Regions from separate parts of the Saccharospirillum sp. HFRX-2 genome, predicted to be linked through region 1. Evidence: riboswitches for the same ligand, from Rfam matches in the RefSeq annotation. Region 1 holds a riboswitch; the other holds the start of a gene.
The links. Region 1 has a riboswitch for thiamine pyrophosphate ahead of thiB (thiamine ABC transporter substrate binding subunit). Riboswitches for the same ligand answer to the same signal wherever they lie in the genome.
Positions count from the first base shown of each region.

Region 2: another riboswitch for thiamine pyrophosphate. It lies ahead of thiC (phosphomethylpyrimidine synthase ThiC); the one in region 1 lies ahead of thiB (thiamine ABC transporter substrate binding subunit).

Region 1 is NZ_JBEBMU010000010.1:88,106-96,814, reverse strand. It holds gene ABMA60_RS16915 (peptidylprolyl isomerase) at 103-585, shown strand; gene tpx (thiol peroxidase) at 677-1,174, opposite strand; gene ltaE (low-specificity L-threonine aldolase) at 1,274-2,302, shown strand; gene ABMA60_RS16900 (choline/ethanolamine kinase family protein) at 2,308-3,096, opposite strand; TPP riboswitch at 3,173-3,270, shown strand; gene thiB (thiamine ABC transporter substrate binding subunit) at 3,381-4,367, shown strand; gene ABMA60_RS16890 (ABC transporter permease subunit) at 4,371-5,876, shown strand; gene ABMA60_RS16885 (ATP-binding cassette domain-containing protein) at 5,869-6,594, shown strand; gene ABMA60_RS16880 (methyl-accepting chemotaxis protein) at 6,700-8,220, shown strand; gene ABMA60_RS16875 (thioesterase family protein) at 8,323-8,709, shown strand, end outside.
Region 2 is NZ_JBEBMU010000001.1:802,818-811,526, forward strand. It holds gene ABMA60_RS03930 (TRAP transporter large permease) at 1-80, opposite strand, end outside; gene ABMA60_RS03935 (TRAP transporter small permease) at 90-605, opposite strand; gene ABMA60_RS03940 (TRAP transporter substrate-binding protein) at 713-1,690, opposite strand; gene ABMA60_RS03945 (winged helix DNA-binding protein) at 2,063-2,566, opposite strand; TPP riboswitch at 2,670-2,777, shown strand; gene thiC (phosphomethylpyrimidine synthase ThiC) at 2,944-4,830, shown strand; gene thiE (thiamine phosphate synthase) at 4,823-6,307, shown strand; gene thiS (sulfur carrier protein ThiS) at 6,304-6,513, shown strand; gene ABMA60_RS03965 (thiazole synthase) at 6,516-7,292, shown strand; gene thiH (2-iminoacetate synthase ThiH) at 7,279-8,391, shown strand; gene ABMA60_RS03975 (response regulator) at 8,482-8,709, shown strand, end outside.

The DNA of each region.
Region 1 (8,709 bases):
GCAGAGACCGCTGAAAGAATCGCACCAGTTGACCACAGTGGTGACTGGAGTCAACGCCACAGCTGGCTATAATGGCGCACCCTTACCGGCGCGGAGAATGTTATGCCGATCGAAAAGAATCAAGTGGTCTTGTTTCACTACAGCGTCAGCGATGAACAAGGTAACGACATTGAAAGTTCGCGCAGCGGCGAACCCAATGCCTATTTACATGGCCACGGTGGCATTATCCGTGGTTTGGAAGAAGCGCTGGAAGGGCGTGATGCTGGTGACAGTTTCAGCGTCACCATCGCGCCGGAAAAGGCCTATGGTCAGCGCCGGCCCGATGCCATGCAGCGGCTGCCGATCAAACATCTGCGCGGTGCCAAACGCTGGCAGCCGGGCATGGTTGCCCAGGTGCAGACCGACAAGGGCGTGCGTCATGTGATGGTCGCCAAGGTTGGTCACAAGTTTGCCGACGTCGACACCAACCATCCGATGGCCGGTAAAACCCTGACCTTCGATATCGAGATCATTGAAGTGCGCGCCGCCGAGCCGGAAGAGATTGCTCACGGCCATGTGCATGGGCCGGCCGGGCACCATCACTGACGCATAAAAAAAGGCGCCAATCGGCGCCTTTTTGTTGAACCCGAATTGCTGCTTAAAAGCTGCTGCCTAAAAGTTGCTGCCTAAAAGTTGCTCAGGCAACGGCGCTCAGGGCCGCATCGTAGTTCGGTTCATCGGCGGTTTCAGCCACCAACTCGGTGTGCACGACCTCACCATTTTTGATCACTACCACTGAACGCGCCATCAGACCGGCCAGCGGGCCGTCGACGATCTTAACGCCATAGTCCTGACCGAAGGCTTCACTGCGGAACACCGATACCGGCGTTACGCGATCCAGACCTTCAGCGCCGCAGAAACGTTGTTGCGCAAACGGCAGGTCGGCAGACACGCACAGCACTTCGACGTTATCCAACTTGCTCATGGCCTCGTTGAAATGGCGAACGGAGGCGGCGCAAGTCGGGGTATCGACGCTGGGGAAGATGTTCAGGACCACGGTCTTGTTGGCGAGGTCAGCAGAACTCAGCTCAGACAGATCGGTTTTGGTCAGCTTGAAAGCCGGAGCTTTGCTGCCCTTGGCCGGCAGATCGCCGCTGGTGTGGATGGGGTTGCCTTGTAACGTAATCTCAGCCATGAGGTCTCCTTGAGATTGAGAAGGTTGCCCTGCCTCAAGTGGGGCGCGCCCGCCCAATTGCAATGGTAAAATGTGGTTTTAGCCGCCAGGAGTTTGAGCATGTCGAGCCGTCCCGTCCCGATTGATTTACGCAGCGATACCGTTACCCGCCCCACCGAGGCCATGCGCCAGGTTATGGCTCAGGCCGAGGTTGGCGACGATGTTTATGGTGACGACCCCAGCGTTAATGCGCTCGAAGCGCGTCTGGCGGATATAACCGGTAAGGCCGCGGCCGTGTTGCTGCCCTCGGGCACTCAGAGCAACCTGGTGGCTTTGCTGGCGCATTGCCAGCGTGGCGAGGAATACATCGTCGGCCAGCAGTATCACACCTACAAATACGAAGCCGGCGGCGCAGCGGTGTTGGGCAGCATTCAGCCACAACCGCTGACCGTTCAGGCCGATGCCACGCTCGATCTGGCCGAGGTCGAAGCCTATATCAAGCCGGACGATGTGCATTTTGCCCGCACCCGTGTGCTGGCGCTGGAGAATACCCACGGTGGGCAGGTGTTGCCGGATGGCTATAGCCAGCAAGCGCGGGCCTTGGTCGATCGCTATGGTCTGTCGCTGCATCTGGATGGCGCGCGTTTGTTCAATGCGTCTGTGGCGACGGGACAGTCACTGCGTGAGTTGGCGGCGCCGTTCGACAGCGTCAGCCTGTGTTGCTCCAAAGGCTTGGGCGCACCCATCGGTTCAGTGCTGGTGGGCTCGGCAGAACTGATTCAGCGCGCCCGGCGTTGGCGCAAGATGGTCGGTGGTGGTCTGCGTCAGGCGGGCATTTTTGCTTCGGCGATTGATTATGCGCTGGATCATCATGTTGAACGCCTGGCAGACGATCATCGTCGTGCCGCCGAATTGGCCGCAGCGCTGGATGGCTTGCCGCACGTTCAAGCCACGGTCGCCCATACCAATATGGCCTTTCTCACGCTCGATAGCGCTGCCACGGGCGATGCGCTTAAGGCGGCTTTGGCTGAAAGCGGTTTGCTGATCGCCGGAGGTCAGCGCATTCGTCTGGTGACGCATCTGGGCATCGACGATGCGGCTTTAGCCACACTGATTGAGCGCATCATTGCGCATCTGAAAACTGCCTAAACCGGTTAACCCCAGCGCGCCAGCCAGTCCTCTGCGTCTGGTGCGCCGGCGGGGGCCAGTTCTGGGTTGGCGGCGTACCAGACGACTGCCAAGGCTGACATCATCGCCCGCGCTTGGTCTAAACGTTCACTGCTGATGTCCATCACCTCGGCCAGTTGGGTACTCTGAGCGTCGTTTAATTCAAAACCGCTGCACACTGCGGCCAGGTCCATCGCCGGGTCGCCCAGGGCCGCAAATTCCCAATCCAGCAGGACCCAGCCGGAGTCGCTCAAGGCCAGATTGCCCGGATGCCAGTCGTGATGGCACAGCCTCAGTTGCGCGGGCAGTTGGTAGTTATCGCAGCGCTGCAACACAGCTGTTGTGAAAGCCGGCGGCAGGTCGTTGGTGTAGTGGTGCAGGTGTCGGATCTGGTCGGCAATGTTCAGCGGCGTGCCGCTGATTTCGACCGCTTGCACCGCCATCAAGGCCCTGGTCAACCAGGCCAGATCGGTTTGTTCACCAGAAACCGGTACAGCGCCTTCATACCAGGGTGTCAGCAGCCATTGATCCTGAACCGACAGCGGTGTTGGTGACCAGGATTGATCGGCCAGAGTGATCAGCACTTGTTGCTCGCGCTGACGATCAATGCCCAGGCGCTCGGCATCAGGATGGTTGATGCGCAGGGCGTAACTGCCGGTGTCGCTGTTTACCCGGAACAGTCGATTGCAGAGCCCGCCTGGCCAGCGTTGTACCGCCAGATCATCCGGCAGTCGGTCACCCACTTGCTCCAGTGCCTGAAAAAGCGCCAGCTCCATTGCCTAACCCTCAGCGATCAAAAGTGCGCATTGTTGCAGAATTTGGACATCGCTGGCGACATCAGTAGAATGGCTCGCGTTCTCGCCGGGGTGCCGCTTGTGGAAGTGGCTGAGACTGACCCGTCGAACCTGAACCAGTTAATGCTGGCGTAGGGAGTTGAGACGATCTGCCTTGCGCAATCCTGCTTCAACCTTATCCCCCAGCAAACAGTTTGATGGCACCGCGCCAGGCGCTGTTTGTACGCCGGTAATTGTTCACTCACGACAATTCAACCGGATGCCTTATGAAACTGAATAGACTGCTCTTAGCTACTGCCTTGCCGTTGTTAACCGCTTCGGTTGTGGCCGATCCACTGACCATCTACACCTACGAATCCTTCAACACCGAGTGGGGCCCCGGCCCGCAAATCGAAGCCGGCTTTGAAGCTGAATGTGGCTGCGATGTTGAATTTATCGGTCTGGAAGACGGTGTTGCCTTGCTCAACCGGCTGCGTCTGGAAGGCAGCAACAGCGAGGCCGACATCATTCTTGGTCTGGACGATGCGCTGATCGCCGAAACGCGCGAACTGGGTGTACTGGCCGAACACGACCTGGATTTGTCCGGGCTCGACCTGCCTTACGAGTGGCACGATGACGCTTTCGTGCCTTACGACTACGGTCACTTCGCCTTTGTTTACGACCAGACCAAAGTGGATCAGGTGCCGGCCTCATTGGAAGAGCTGGTGTACGACTCCGATCTGTCCATCATCTACCAGGACCCGCGCGTTTCTACGCCAGGCCAGGGCCTGATGCTGTGGATGAAATCCGTCTTTGGCGACGACGCCGACGACGCTTGGCGCGAGCTGCAAAAAAAGGTGGTTACTGTGACCCCGGGCTGGAGCGAAGCCTATGCGCTGTTCCAGGAAGGCGAGAGCGATATGGTGCTCAGCTACACCACTTCACCGGCTTATCACATCACCGCTGAAGACACCGACCAGTATCAGGCGGCTATTTTTGAGGAAGGTCACTATGCCCAGATCGAAGTGGCCGCGGCGCTGGCATCGTCCGATCAACTGGAGCTGGCGCGCGATTTTCTCGCCTACCTGATCAGCAAGCCGGCTCAGGACGTATTGCCGGGCACCAACTGGATGTGGCCCGTGCTCGACAGCGCTGATGCACCAGCGTCGTTCGAACAGATGATGAAACCAAAAACGCTGATCTTCGATAGCGCCGAGGTCGCCGAAAACCGTAGCGCCTGGTTGCGCGAATGGCGTAATGCAGCGAGTCAATAAGGCATGAAGCCAGCGTCCGCCTATCGTTATCTGGGAGCAGTCCTGCTTGGGTTGACGCTGCTGCTGGCCGGTCTGGGCATGATCGCCCATCCCGGTCGCGGCCTGGATTGGGCGCTCTATTTTGATGCCTATCTGGGTCGCTTGCTGTGGTTTTCCATCTACCAGGCGGTGCTGTCGGCGGGATTGTCGGTGGTGTTCGCCTGGCCTTTTGCCTGGGCTTTGGCGCAGCGCTCTTTTCGTGGCCAATGGGCGCTGGCGGGATTTTTGAATCTCGCCTTTGTATTGCCTGTGTTGGCCGTGGTGCTCGGCGTGGTCGCCTTGTTCGGCCGCGAAGGCTGGCTGGCCTTGCCGGGCAGCATTTACGGCCTTGATGGTATTCTGATTGCTCATCTGGCGATGAATCTGCCGTTCGCCATTCGCCTGTTGTGGGATCGCTTGAGTCAGATCCCCGATCATCAATTGCGCCTGGCTCAGGTACTTGGCTTGAGCCCCTGGCAACGCTGGCGCCGTCTGGAATGGCCGGTGCTGCGCGCCGCTTCCGGTCCGGTTTTTGTGCTCGAAGCCTTGCTCTGTTTCAGCTCCTTTACTGTCATCCTGACGCTCGGTGGTGGCCCGGCCAATACCAATTTGGAAGTGGCGGTGTATCAGGCGCTGAAATACGACTTTGATGCGCGAGCGGCAGCCTTGTATGCGGTGATTCACGGTGCTGTCGCCTTAACGGCCATCGCAGTTCTGGGGCGCGGCAGTGTGCTCAATATGGAGGCGGCTCGGTTGCCAGCCAGTGTCGTTGCTCAGCGGCCCAAAGCGGTCCAGTGGCTGGCCATTGTCAGCCTGCTGGTGTTGCTGCTGGCGCCTTATTTAGCCTTGCTGGGCCGGGCGCTGCGTGATGATTGGTATTGGTCGGCGCGCTTGCTCCCGGCCTTGCAGACCAGTCTGGGCATCGCCTTGTTCAGTGCTGTCTGTGCTGTTGCTTTGGCCTTGACTCGTTGTATGCCGGTGCGCGGCACAGATCGTTCGCGCTGGCTGAACTTTGGTGTTTTGGTGATTCCTGCCATGGTGCTGACCACTGGATTGTTTTTGCTGTGCCTGCGCCTGGGCTGGGCCAAACAGGCCACCTGGCCGTTGATTATCTGGATCAATGCCTTGATGGCCATGCCACTGATTATCCAGCCGTTGCGCGCCCGGGCCTTGGCGGCGCATCAGCAATATCAGCGTTTGACGCTGGTGCTGGGAATGTCGACGCTTAACGCCGTGCGGTTGATTTACTGGCCATTGCTGCGCCCCGTCGTGCTCTGGGCGCTGGCGTTGGCGGCGGTACTTAGCCTTGGCGATATGGGCGTGGCGGCGCTGGTGGGACAAGTCGATTTTATAACCCTGCCATTGTTGATTTACCAATCCATGGGCAGTTACCAAATGACGCTGGCAGCGCAACTGATGATGCTGTTGCTGGTGTTGTGTGCGGCGCTGTTGTTATTGGCCGAATGGGCTCGAGGAGGCCGTCGTGCTTGAAGTCAGACGCTTAAACGCCAGCTTGGGCAACAGTCAATTTCACTGGGACTTTCAGTTGCCTGAAGGCTCATTGACGGCCGTTATCGGCGCCAGCGGCCTGGGTAAATCGACCTTGTTGAATCTGCTCTGCGGTTTACACCAGCCAACGGGCGGCGATGTCTTGTGGCAAGGTCACAGCTTGCTCGACCAGCCGGTGGCACAACGTCCTTTTGGCGTGCTCTTTCAGGCCAATAATCTCTTCGATCACCTCAGTGTCGAGCTGAATCTGGCCTTGGGTATAAACCCCAGCGGCCGCTTAACCGATTCGCAACAGGCTTATCTGGAGCAGGCCGCGCAACGCTTTGAGCTGCAAACCCTGCTGGCGAGACGGCCCGATCAACTCAGTGGTGGCCAGCAGCAACGTGTTGCTCTGGCGCGGGTGTTTCTGCAACGCAAACCAGTGCTGTTACTCGATGAGCCCTTTTCTTCGCTGGATCCGGCTTTGCGTCAGGAAGGCTTAAAGTGGGTGCGTGACATTCAACACGAGCAGGGCAGTACGGTGATTCTGGTGACCCATCATCTGGATGAAATGCTCGATGCCACCGACCAGGTTCTGCTGGGGCTGGAAAGCGAACAGTGGTTGAATTTAAGTCTGGCCGAATTCGAACGCAAACGCAGTGAGGGCGCGTTCGACACTCTATTAGGACGCTCACTGGCGAACCCCCAAAAAGTCGAATAAGCTGATTTGTTACCTGCTGTTAATCTGCGCTAAAAAGGTCGCAGTATGAACGGAATCAGTCATAACAATAAAAAGACTGTAGTAAGCCAAGTGGGATTCGGCGCGTTGTTGGTTATCGCCAGCCTTGCTATTGCAGCGACATCCGTATTCTGGCCGGGAACACCCTGGCCGGGGCTGGCCGCTGGTGTGCTGGCGTTGCTGTTCTGGTGGTTGCCGGGGCGTACCAAAAAGAACACCCCTGTGGTGGACTGGTCGGCGGACGATGATGAAGCATCGCCGGCACAGATTGGTCAGGCGGCCAGTCGCATTGCCATTGAATCAGCCGATGCGTCTCACTTTCTCGATGGCATCCAAAAACATCTGGTCGAACAGCAACGCGTTGCCGGCGCTTTGGCCGAACGCGTTGAAGGTTTGGAAGGCGCGGCCCAAGGCATGAGCGGTGCGATGGACGATGCCAATGCCCGCGTCGATGACGCCCAATCGCTGGCGCTGGCCGGCCAGGAGCGTATGGCCAGCGTTGAGCAGGCGCGCACAGGGCAGCGCGATCAACTGAACGCCTGCCAGCAGCAGATTGATCGTCTGCAGCAAGAGTCTGCCGCCATCGGCGATATTCTTGGCACCATTCATAAGGTCGCCGATCAAACCAACTTACTGGCATTAAACGCGGCTATCGAAGCAGCGCGAGCCGGTGATCATGGCCGGGGCTTTGCCGTGGTAGCGGATGAGGTGCGTCAGTTGGCGCGCCAAACCGCCGATGCCACCGATACCATCGGTCGCTTGCTCGGCGGCATGAGCGAATGCACCGACCAGACCAAAACCGCCATGGATGCGTTGCTCAGTGTCGATGCCGAACTCGATGAAGCCCTCAATGGCATTGGCGAGCGTTTGTCCGGCGTTGCCGATGGCATGACTCAGGCGCGCGATACCGTTCACTCCATGGCCGATCTGCAAACCGCAGTCAGCCAGGACAGCCAGGGCATCAGCTCCGACATTGAACAGCTGCACGGTTCGATGCAGTCGATTGAGCACTCTATTGGTGAAGCCTCCAACCGTATTCTGGCGCTGAGCGAACGTGTCGAAGGCATTTTTGTGCAGCTGCGCCATTACGATATTGATGATCGCCACACTCAGTTGGCGCGGGCTGCGATCAATGCCGCTGCTGATATCGCCGCCGTTCTGGAGAGCGCGATCGAGGCCGGCCATATCAGCGAGGAAGAGTTGTTTCGCTTTGAATATACGCCGATTGAAGGCACCGATCCGATCAAGCACAAAAGCCCCTTTGATGATCTGACCGATCAGTTATTCCCACCCATCCAGGAACCGGTGCTGGATGAAAACGACGATGCCATCTACGCTGGCGCCGTCGACGTCAACGGTTATTTTCCCACCCATAACAACAAATTTTGCCAACCTTTGACCGGTGATTACGACATCGATGTCGCCGGTAATCGCACCAAACGTATCTTTACCGATCGTACCGGGCGACGTTGCGGCAGCCACGAAGAACCGTTTCTGTTGCAGACCTATAAGCGCGATACCGGCGAGGTGATGCACGATGTTTCAGCGCCCATCTATGTGGCGGGCAAACACTGGGGCGGTTTCCGAATCGGTTATAAAAGCGACTGATCACACCGCCATTGTGAACCCTGAGTTGGCAATGGCGTGCTCGGTTTGCCTTGCTTTTATTGCCGCGTCAGGATGCGCCCGAACCGGTTTCAGGCGGTACTGATGAATCTTCTTGGTCGTTTATTGTTGTTATTGCTCGGCGCCATTTTCCGGCGCAAAAATGCCGATCCTCTGGCGCCATTGCGGGTGCGTTTTCGGGTTTGGCCGCACGATATTGATATCAATATCCACCTGACCGCAGCGCGCTATTTTTCCTTTGGCGATCTCTGTCGCACTCGCTGGATCATCGATACCGGTATGGGCCGCGCCTATCTTAAAGAAGGTTATCGCGCCGTACTCAACGCTCAGGAAATGACCTATATCCGTGAATTCCGCCCCTTCAGCCGCGTCGATGCGCGCGTCCAATTGGTGTGCTGGGATGAAAAATACGGTTATTTTGAACAGCGTTTTTACAGCGGCGATAAGCTGTTCAGCGTTGGTCACGCCCGC
Region 2 (8,709 bases), on a different contig from region 1:
GAGCCGGCGACCCAGACACCCAGGCTGAGCAGGGTGAACAGGACGACGACCAGAATGATAGAAATAACAATGGGGTCCATTTTCAGCCTCTATTCGGTGCCCTCGCCGTTCGCTTCGGCGAGGATATAGCTGGGTGTTCGACCGCTGATGGCGCGCAGCCAATCTTCAAAAATGGCCAGGCATAACAGCGCCATACCGAACACCATGGAACTTTGCGGAATCCACAAGGGCACCGCGACCATGCCGGTACTGACATCGCCGAAGGCGTAGGTTTCGAGCACAAAACGACTGAAGGCAATGGTCAGATAGAGCGTCAGACCGAGCATCAATGTCAGACCGAAAATTTCCGCAAAGCGGCGCTTGTTGCCGAGACGCTCGAGCAATAACACCACCCGAATATGGGCGTTGTGACGAAAGCTGTAAGCCAGGCCGTAGAACAACACCGAGACCAATAAAAAGCCGGTGAAGTCTTCAGCCGAGGGCACGATGATGCCGAACCAGCGCCCGACAATTTGCGCCAGAATCAGCAGGCCGATACCCGCCAGGCTGGACGCAGCCAGCACCAGACCGAGCGCATAGAGGCCATTGAGCAAACGATTAACCATGGCGTTGGCTCCGAGAAAAAGCGGGGCGCAGTTGATCCAAAAAGGAGTGCACCCTTAAGGGAAATTGGCCGGTCAGCAAAACTGCACTTCCCGGCCGGCGTGTTGCCTTACTGACCGACGATATCGGCGATGGGGTTATCGCTGTCGTAACCCATTTCTTCGAACCATTCGTTGGTCATGGTCTGGCCAACGTTGCCCAGGGTTTCGGTGAGGTCGGCATTGGGGCTGTAAACGGTCATGCCGTTTTCGGCCAGTTCAGCCGTCTTGGCATCGGTTTCGGCGATGGCCATTTCCCAGCCGCGCGTTTCAGCCGCAGCGGCCGCTTCCAGTACCGCTTCTTGAACCTCAGCCGGCAGACGGGCGAAGGCACGAGCATTCACGAACACCATGTTTTTCGGAATCCAGGCGCGAGCGTCCAGGTAGTAATCGGTGTAGTCCCAAGCCTGGCTGGAAACGCCGGTGGTCGGCGAAGTCGCCATCGCTTCGATAATGCCGGTGCTGAACGCCTGCGGAATTTCCGGCGTCTGTACGGTGGTCGGGGTCGCACCCAGCAGTTCGGCCATACGTGACGTTGAAGCGCTGTAGGCGCGCATTCTCATGCCTTCAAAGTCGGCACCGCTGGTGATTTCTTCCTTGCTGTAGAAACCTTGGGGCGGCCACGGCACGGCGTACAACAGTTGCAGACCTTGTTCGGCCAGAGCGGCTTCAACGTCCGGGCGAGTGGCATCCCACAGCGCTTTGGCGCCATCGAAACTGGTGACCAGGAAGGGAATGTTGTCGGCCTGGTAGAGCGGGTTTTCGTTACCCAGCAAGCCCATAAAGACTTCGCCGATCGGTACCTGGCCGGAGCGCACAGCGCGATGAATTTCCGGGTGTTTGACCAGGGAAGCGCCGGAGTGCACGACGATTTCCATCTCGCCATCGGTGGCCGCAGCCACATCTTCAGCGAACTGGCGAATGTTTTGGGTGTGGTGGGTGCCGTCGGCATAAGGCGTTGGCATGTCCCACTTGATGTCGGCCTGGGCGGTGGCCGCAGCCAGAGCGGTGATGGCGCTGAGCGCCAGGGGTTTGATCAGTTGTTTCATGTCCGAATCCTCTCTCATCAGTTGAGTCCGCCGCAGCGAACGAAGGTGCAAAGTGCGATCGTTCAGCGGCGAACCACGACATCAGGACGGTTAACCGCAGTAACGGTCGGCCGGACATGACGGGGCAGCATTGAGTGCAAGGTCATTGGTTTTGACGCCTCTCACGGATCGCTTTTTTTATCGTTATTGGTGATTCCTCGACGGGAATCTTGTTAGTGGTTTAAGGCGTGATTTGCGATTTTTCGTTTTAGTGAGGCCACTATAAACAGCCATAAAATTCAGAGTCAATAAAAATTGAATACAGATTGTATTCAATGGCGCGCAGAGGCAAAGGGCGTCGTTTTTGACGCCCGGTCAGGGCTGAATCTGGATTTAGAGGGAAGCAGCGGCGCGGGCGGCTTGGTCGTAGAGGGTAGAAATCGTGCGCAGTTTTTTCGCCAGGTCGCCGAGTTCTTCGGCGTCAATGCCCAGGTTTTCGAGCCAGTCGAGCAGGCAGTCGTTGCGCACATCGCGGTAGCGCAGGCACAGCGCTTCGCCCTCGTCGGTGGTGTTGTAGAAGGTTTCCTTGCCGACTTTTTTGCTCTCTACCAGGCCCATCTTGCCCAGTTTGCGCAGCGAATAAGACACGGTGTGAGTGTCTTCCACGTTGAGCACGAAGCACACATCGGCGATGCGTTTGGGCCGCTGGCGGTGGTAGACGTTGTGCAGCACCAGAATGTCGATGGGGCTCATTTCTTCGTTGCCCGCCGCGGTCATGCAGTGCACCAGCCAGCGCGAGAAGGTGTTCTCGGCGGTGATCAGGGCGTATTCGAATTCGCTGAGTTCGCTGCTGCGTTCGCTCAGATGGGCGGAGGAAACAATGGACGCCTTGGGCATGAGAAGTTCGACTCGGCAGTGGTGAAACGGAAAGCTGCGATCATAACCGCCGATTTTTGGGCTGTACAACTTGCTCCCGGTGCGGGGGCGGCGTTACTCTGGCGCGGTCTTGTCGGAGTGCCGGGTTGATAACCTGGCTGAGATCGCATCAGCGGGATCCGTGGAACCTGATCGAGTTAAGGCTCGCGAAGGGAACAAGTCGAGGTAGCCATTAGCTTTATTGTGCCGCCTCCGGTTCGCCACAGGTGAACCGCTTGTTTGGGTCCGCGTCGACAAAAACGCCGCCCAAACTGCGTCGTTTTTGTTGGCGCGTACCTTTCATACTGTTATACCCCGGTGCGGTCGCTCCGTCGCTCAACCAGCGAGGAACGACCGAAATGACCTCTTCTCAAAAAACCGATTTGGGCCAGCGCGTCCAAACCATCAGCGCCGCCTCACGTGAACCTTTGCCGGGTTCGCGCCGGGTTTATGTGCCCGGCAGCCGCAGCGATATTCGTGTCGGCATGCGCGCCATCGACCAGACCGACAGCCTGCTCAGCGATGGCAGCCGCCAGCCCAACGAACCGATTTACGTCTACGACAGCGCCGGACCTTATGCCGATCCGGACGTTGAGATCGACTTGCGTCGTGGCCTCGATCCGCTGCGCTTAAGCTGGATCGAAGCGCGTGGCGACAGCGAAGCCTTGACCGCGCCGAGCGTTAAACCGGACAGCGATCAACCTGAAAACCCCCTGCGTTTCGCCCAGAACCGACCGCCACGCCGGGCCAAAGCCGGCCGCAACGTCACTCAATTACATTACGCCCGCCAGGGCATCATCACCCCGGAAATGGAATACATAGCGCTGCGTGAAAACGAAGGTCGGGCGGCGCAGGAAGACGTCGGCCACCAGCATCCGGGCAACAGTCGCGGCGCCAGTCTGCGCGATCCGATTACGCCGGAATTTGTGCGCGAGGAAGTCGCCCGCGGCCGCGCCATTATTCCGGCCAACATCAATCACCCGGAAAGCGAGCCGATGATTATCGGCCGTAATTTCCGCGTGAAGGTGAACGCTAACATCGGTAACTCGGCGGTCACCTCGAGCATCGAAGAGGAAGTCGACAAGCTGGTCTGGGCGACCCGCTGGGGCGCCGATACGGTGATGGACTTATCGACCGGCAACAACATCCACGAAACCCGCGAATGGATACTGCGCAACTCGCCGGTGCCGATCGGCACGGTGCCGCTCTACCAGGCGCTGGAAAAAGTCGGCGGCGTGGCAGAAGACCTCAGTTGGGAAATTTACCGCGATACGTTGATTGAACAGGCCGAGCAGGGCGTCGATTACTTCACCATCCACGCCGGCCTGCGTTTGCATCATGTGCCGCTGACGGTCGATCGGGTGACCGGTATCGTCAGTCGCGGCGGTTCGATCATGGCGAAGTGGTGCCTGGCGCATCATCGCGAGAGTTTTCTCTACACCCACTTCGAGGACATCTGCGCCATCATGCAGGCGTACGACATTGCCTTCAGCCTGGGCGATGGTTTGCGCCCCGGCTCCATTGCCGACGCCAACGACGCCGCCCAGTTCGCCGAACTCGATACTCTGGGTGAGTTAACCCGCATCGCCTGGCAGCACGATGTGCAGGTGATGGTCGAAGGGCCAGGCCACGTGCCGCTGCATCTGATCGAAGAAAATATGCAGCGCCAATTAGCGAGCTGCGACGAAGCGCCGTTCTACACCTTGGGCCCACTGGTTACCGATATCTCGCCCGGTTACGACCATCTGTCGTCGGCCATCGGCGCCGCCCAGATCGGCTGGCACGGTTGCGCCATGCTGTGCTACGTCACGCCCAAAGAGCATCTGGGCCTGCCCGATCGCGACGACGTTAAAGAAGGCCTGATCGCTTACCGCATTGCCGCTCACACCGCCGACCTCGCCAAGGGTTTTCCGGGCGCTCAGCGGCGCGACAACGCCATCAGCCGGGCGCGCTTTGAGTTCCGCTGGGAAGACCAGTTCAACCTGGGTCTCGATCCGGAGCGGGCGCGCGAATTCCACGACCAGACCTTGCCCAAACAGGGCCACAAGGTGGCGCATTTCTGCTCCATGTGCGGCCCCAAATTCTGCTCGATGAAGATCAGCCAGGAAGTGCGCGACGCCGCCCGCGCCGAGCGCATCCCCCTGGCCGAAGACGCTGCCGACGGCATGGCGCGCAAGGCCGAGGAATTTCAGGCCAGCGGCGGCGCGCTTTATCAGCCAGTCGGCGAGGGTGCTGAGCATGACTGAGGCCAGGCCCATCGTCTGGAGCATCGCCGGCAGCGACAGCGGCGGTGGCGCCGGCATTCAGGCTGATGTGGCGACGCTGGTCGATCTGGGAGTGCATCCGTGCACGGTGATCAGTTGCCTTACCGCCCAGAACAGCCTGGGCGTGCAAGCCGTGCAGCCGGTTGAGTCGGAGATGTTCGCGGCTCAGTTGGATGCGCTGGAGGCTGATTTGGCGCCAGCGGCGATCAAGATTGGTTTGCTGGGCTCGGTGCAACAGCTGGAAATCCTTGTGCAGCGTCTGCCCGGTTGGCGGTCACGTTGGCCCGGTTTAACGGTGGTGCTCGATCCGCTGACGATGGCATCGAGCGGCCACAGCCTGGCCGACGCTGAATTGCGCGATGGTCTGAAACAACTGCTGCCGCTGGTCGATCTGGTGACGCCCAACACACCGGAACTGGAACAACTGACCGGCCACCGCATCACGGCAACCGACAGCGCCCACCGCGCAGCCAAAGCACTGATGCAGGCAACCGGCACCCGCGTGCTCGCCAAGGGTGGGCATCTGGATAATGCCGATAGCAGCCTGGATCAGTTGATCAACGCTGAGGGCTGTTGGTGTTACCAGCAGCCGCGCCAGAACGCACCGCACAGCCACGGCACTGGCTGCACGCTGAGCAGCGCCATCGCTGCTTTTTGCGCGCAGAACTGGCCATTCGAAGACGCCGTTCTGCTCGCCAACGCCTATCTGCGTCGGGCGCTGGCGCAGGCGTATCCGACAGGTGCTGGCAGCGGCACTCTGGCGCGGCCGGGTTGGCCGGAAGTCGGCGATTTTGCGCAGGTTTGGTTGGCCGATGATCCTCAGCAACTGGGACCATTTCCCGCCTTGGAAGCACCCATCGGTGTTTATCCGGTGGTCGCGGATATCGATCTGCTCGAAGCGTTGTGCGCCGCTGGTGTGACCACGGTGCAACTGCGCATTAAAAGCGGCGAGGCGACGGTGATCAAAGCCGCCATAGAACGCGCCGTCGCAGCGGGCAAACGTTATGGCGCTCAGGTGTTCATCAACGATCACTGGCAGTGGGCCATCGACGCCGGCGCCTTTGGTGTGCATCTGGGCCAGGAAGACGTTGCCGAGGCAAATCTGCCCGCTATCGCCCGCGCCGGTCTGCGTCTGGGTTTATCGACCCACGGTCACGCCGAGCTGGCGCGGGCGCAGTGCTTGCGGCCGTCCTATCTGGCGCTCGGTCATGTCTTTGCCACCCAGACCAAACAGATGCCGAGTCAACCGCAAGGGTTGAAACGGCTGGCGATTTATCGACGTCAGGTGGACCACCAATGCCCAACCTTGGCCATTGGCGGCATCAAACAACAGCACTTTGCCGAGGTCGCTGCGACCGGCGTGGATGGCGTGGCTTTGGTGACCGCTATCACCGAAGCTGCCGATCCCATCGCGGCCTGGCAGCAACTGAATCAACACTGGCAGGAGGTGTGCCGATGAAACCCATAGCTCTCTTTGTGAACGGCGAGGTGGTGCAACTCGAGGGCGGTACAACGCTGGAAACACTGATGCAAAAACGCTACGGCGAGCGCGACAACATGGCCGTGGCGCTGAACCGAATGGTGGTGCCGCGCGCCGACTGGGCGAGCACCGAACTGAACCAGGCCGACCGCCTGGATGTGTTTCACGCCGTGGCCGGAGGCTAAGCATGCTGACCATCGCCGATACTCAATTTTCCAGCCGACTGCTCACTGGCACCGGCAAATTCAGTCATCCACAGGCCATGATCGAGGCCCTGCAAGCCAGCGGCACCGAACTGGTCACGCTGGCGCTGCGCCGTCTGGAACCGCAGCACAGCGACCATATTTTCCAGCCGCTGAGCCAGGCCGGTTATCGCCTGCTGCCCAACACCTCGGGCGCACGCAGCGCGGAAGAAGCGGTGCAGGCGGCACGGCTGGCGCGTGAAGCGCTGGGCACGCATTGGCTGAAACTGGAGATCCATCCCGACCCGCGCTGGCTGATGCCCGACCCGGTAGAAACCCTGGCCGCAGCCGAGCAACTGGTGCGCGAAGGTTTTGTGGTGCTGCCCTATGTGCACGCCGACCCGGTGCTGTGCAAACGCCTGGAAGAGGTCGGTTGCGCAGCGGTGATGCCGCTGGGCGCGCCCATTGGTTCCAATCGTGGCCTGGAAAGCCGCGCCTTTCTCGACATCATCATCGAACAAAGCCAGGTGCCGGTGATCGTCGATGCCGGTATCGGCCGGCCGTCGCAAGCCGCCGAAGCCATGGAGCGTGGCGCCGATGCGGTGTTGGTGAATACTGCCATCGCCACAGCGGCCGATCCGATTGCGATGGCGGCGGCGTTTCGCCAGGCGGTCGAAGCCGGGCGTTCAGCTTATCTGGCGGGTCTGGCTGGAACGATCGCCAGCGCCGCCGCCTCCAGTCCATTGACCGATTTTCTGGAGACCGACGATGGGCTTCGCTGAGTATTTAAACCACATCGACTGGAACGCCGAACGCTTATCGCTGTACAGCCAGAGCCCGGCGGATGTCGAGCGCGCTCTGGCCGGTGTCGGTGAACCGCTGGCGCGTTTCAAGGCGCTGCTCAGTCCGGCGGCCGGTGAATATCTGGAAAGGCTGGCCCAGCGCAGTCGGGCGCTGACGCTGCAACGTTTTGGCCGCGTGCAGCAGTTATTCGCGCCGCTCTATCTGAGCAACGCCTGCGCCAATGAGTGTCTCTATTGCGGTTTTTCGATGAGCAATCCGATTCGGCGCAAGGTGCTGAAACCGGACGAGATTCGCATTGAAGCCGACGCCCTGCGCGCGCGCGGTTTTCAGCATTTGCTGTTAGTCGCCGGTGAAGCGCCCAAGGTGGCCGGTGTCGATTATTACCATCATGCTTTGCAGGCATTGCAGCCGGATTTTTCCCAACTGAGTCTGGAAGTACAGCCGCTGGCAACCGAGGATTACCACCGCTTGCGCGAGGTTGGTTTGCACGCCGTGCTGGTCTATCAGGAAACCTACGACGCCGCCTGCTATCAGCAATTGCACACCCGTGGCCAAAAGCAGGATTTCGCTTATCGGCTGGATGCGCTCGACCGCGCTGGCAAAGCCGGCGTGCACAAACTCGGTCTGGGGGTGTTGCTCGGCCTGACCGACTGGCGGCTCGACACCTTAAAGTGCGCCCACCATCTGCTCTGGCTGAGCCGGCGCCATTGGCGCAGCCGTTTTTCGCTGTCGTTTCCGCGCCTGCGTCCGGCCGAAGGTGGCTTTAAGGCGCCGGCCCCGGTCAGTGATCGGCAACTGGTACAACTGCTCTGCGCCTGGCGATTGTTGGCGCCGGATCTGGAACTGACGCTGTCGACGCGCGAATCGCCGGCGCTGCGCGATCGGTTGATTGCCTTGGGCGTGACCAGCCTCAGCGCCGCCTCTTCCACCCGGCCCGGCGGCTACGCCGTCGAGCCCGGAACCGCGCTGGAACAATTCAGTACCGACGATCAGCGTCCGGTCGCCGAGGTGGTGCAGTCGTTGCGCAACCAGCATTACCAACCGGTGTGGAGCGACTGGCATCGACGGCTTGGCTAGCTCGCCGATTTCTGGTTTGCTGTTTGTCTAACCATCAACTTTACTGACGTTATTGGCCCGGTTAGGACCGGGCCGATCTTTGGAGTAGGCATGTCGACCCCAGTGCTGATTTGTGACGATTCCAGTTTTGCCCGCAAGCAAGTACAACGTGCTTTGCCACCCGGTTGGGAGGTGACGGTCGAATTTGCCGGCAATGGTGAGGAAGGTTTGGCCGCCATTCGCGAAGGCAAAGGCGAGGTGGTTTTTCTCGATCTGACCATGCCGGTGATGGATGGCTACCAGGTTCTGGAAGTGATCAAAACCGAAGATCTGCCTTCG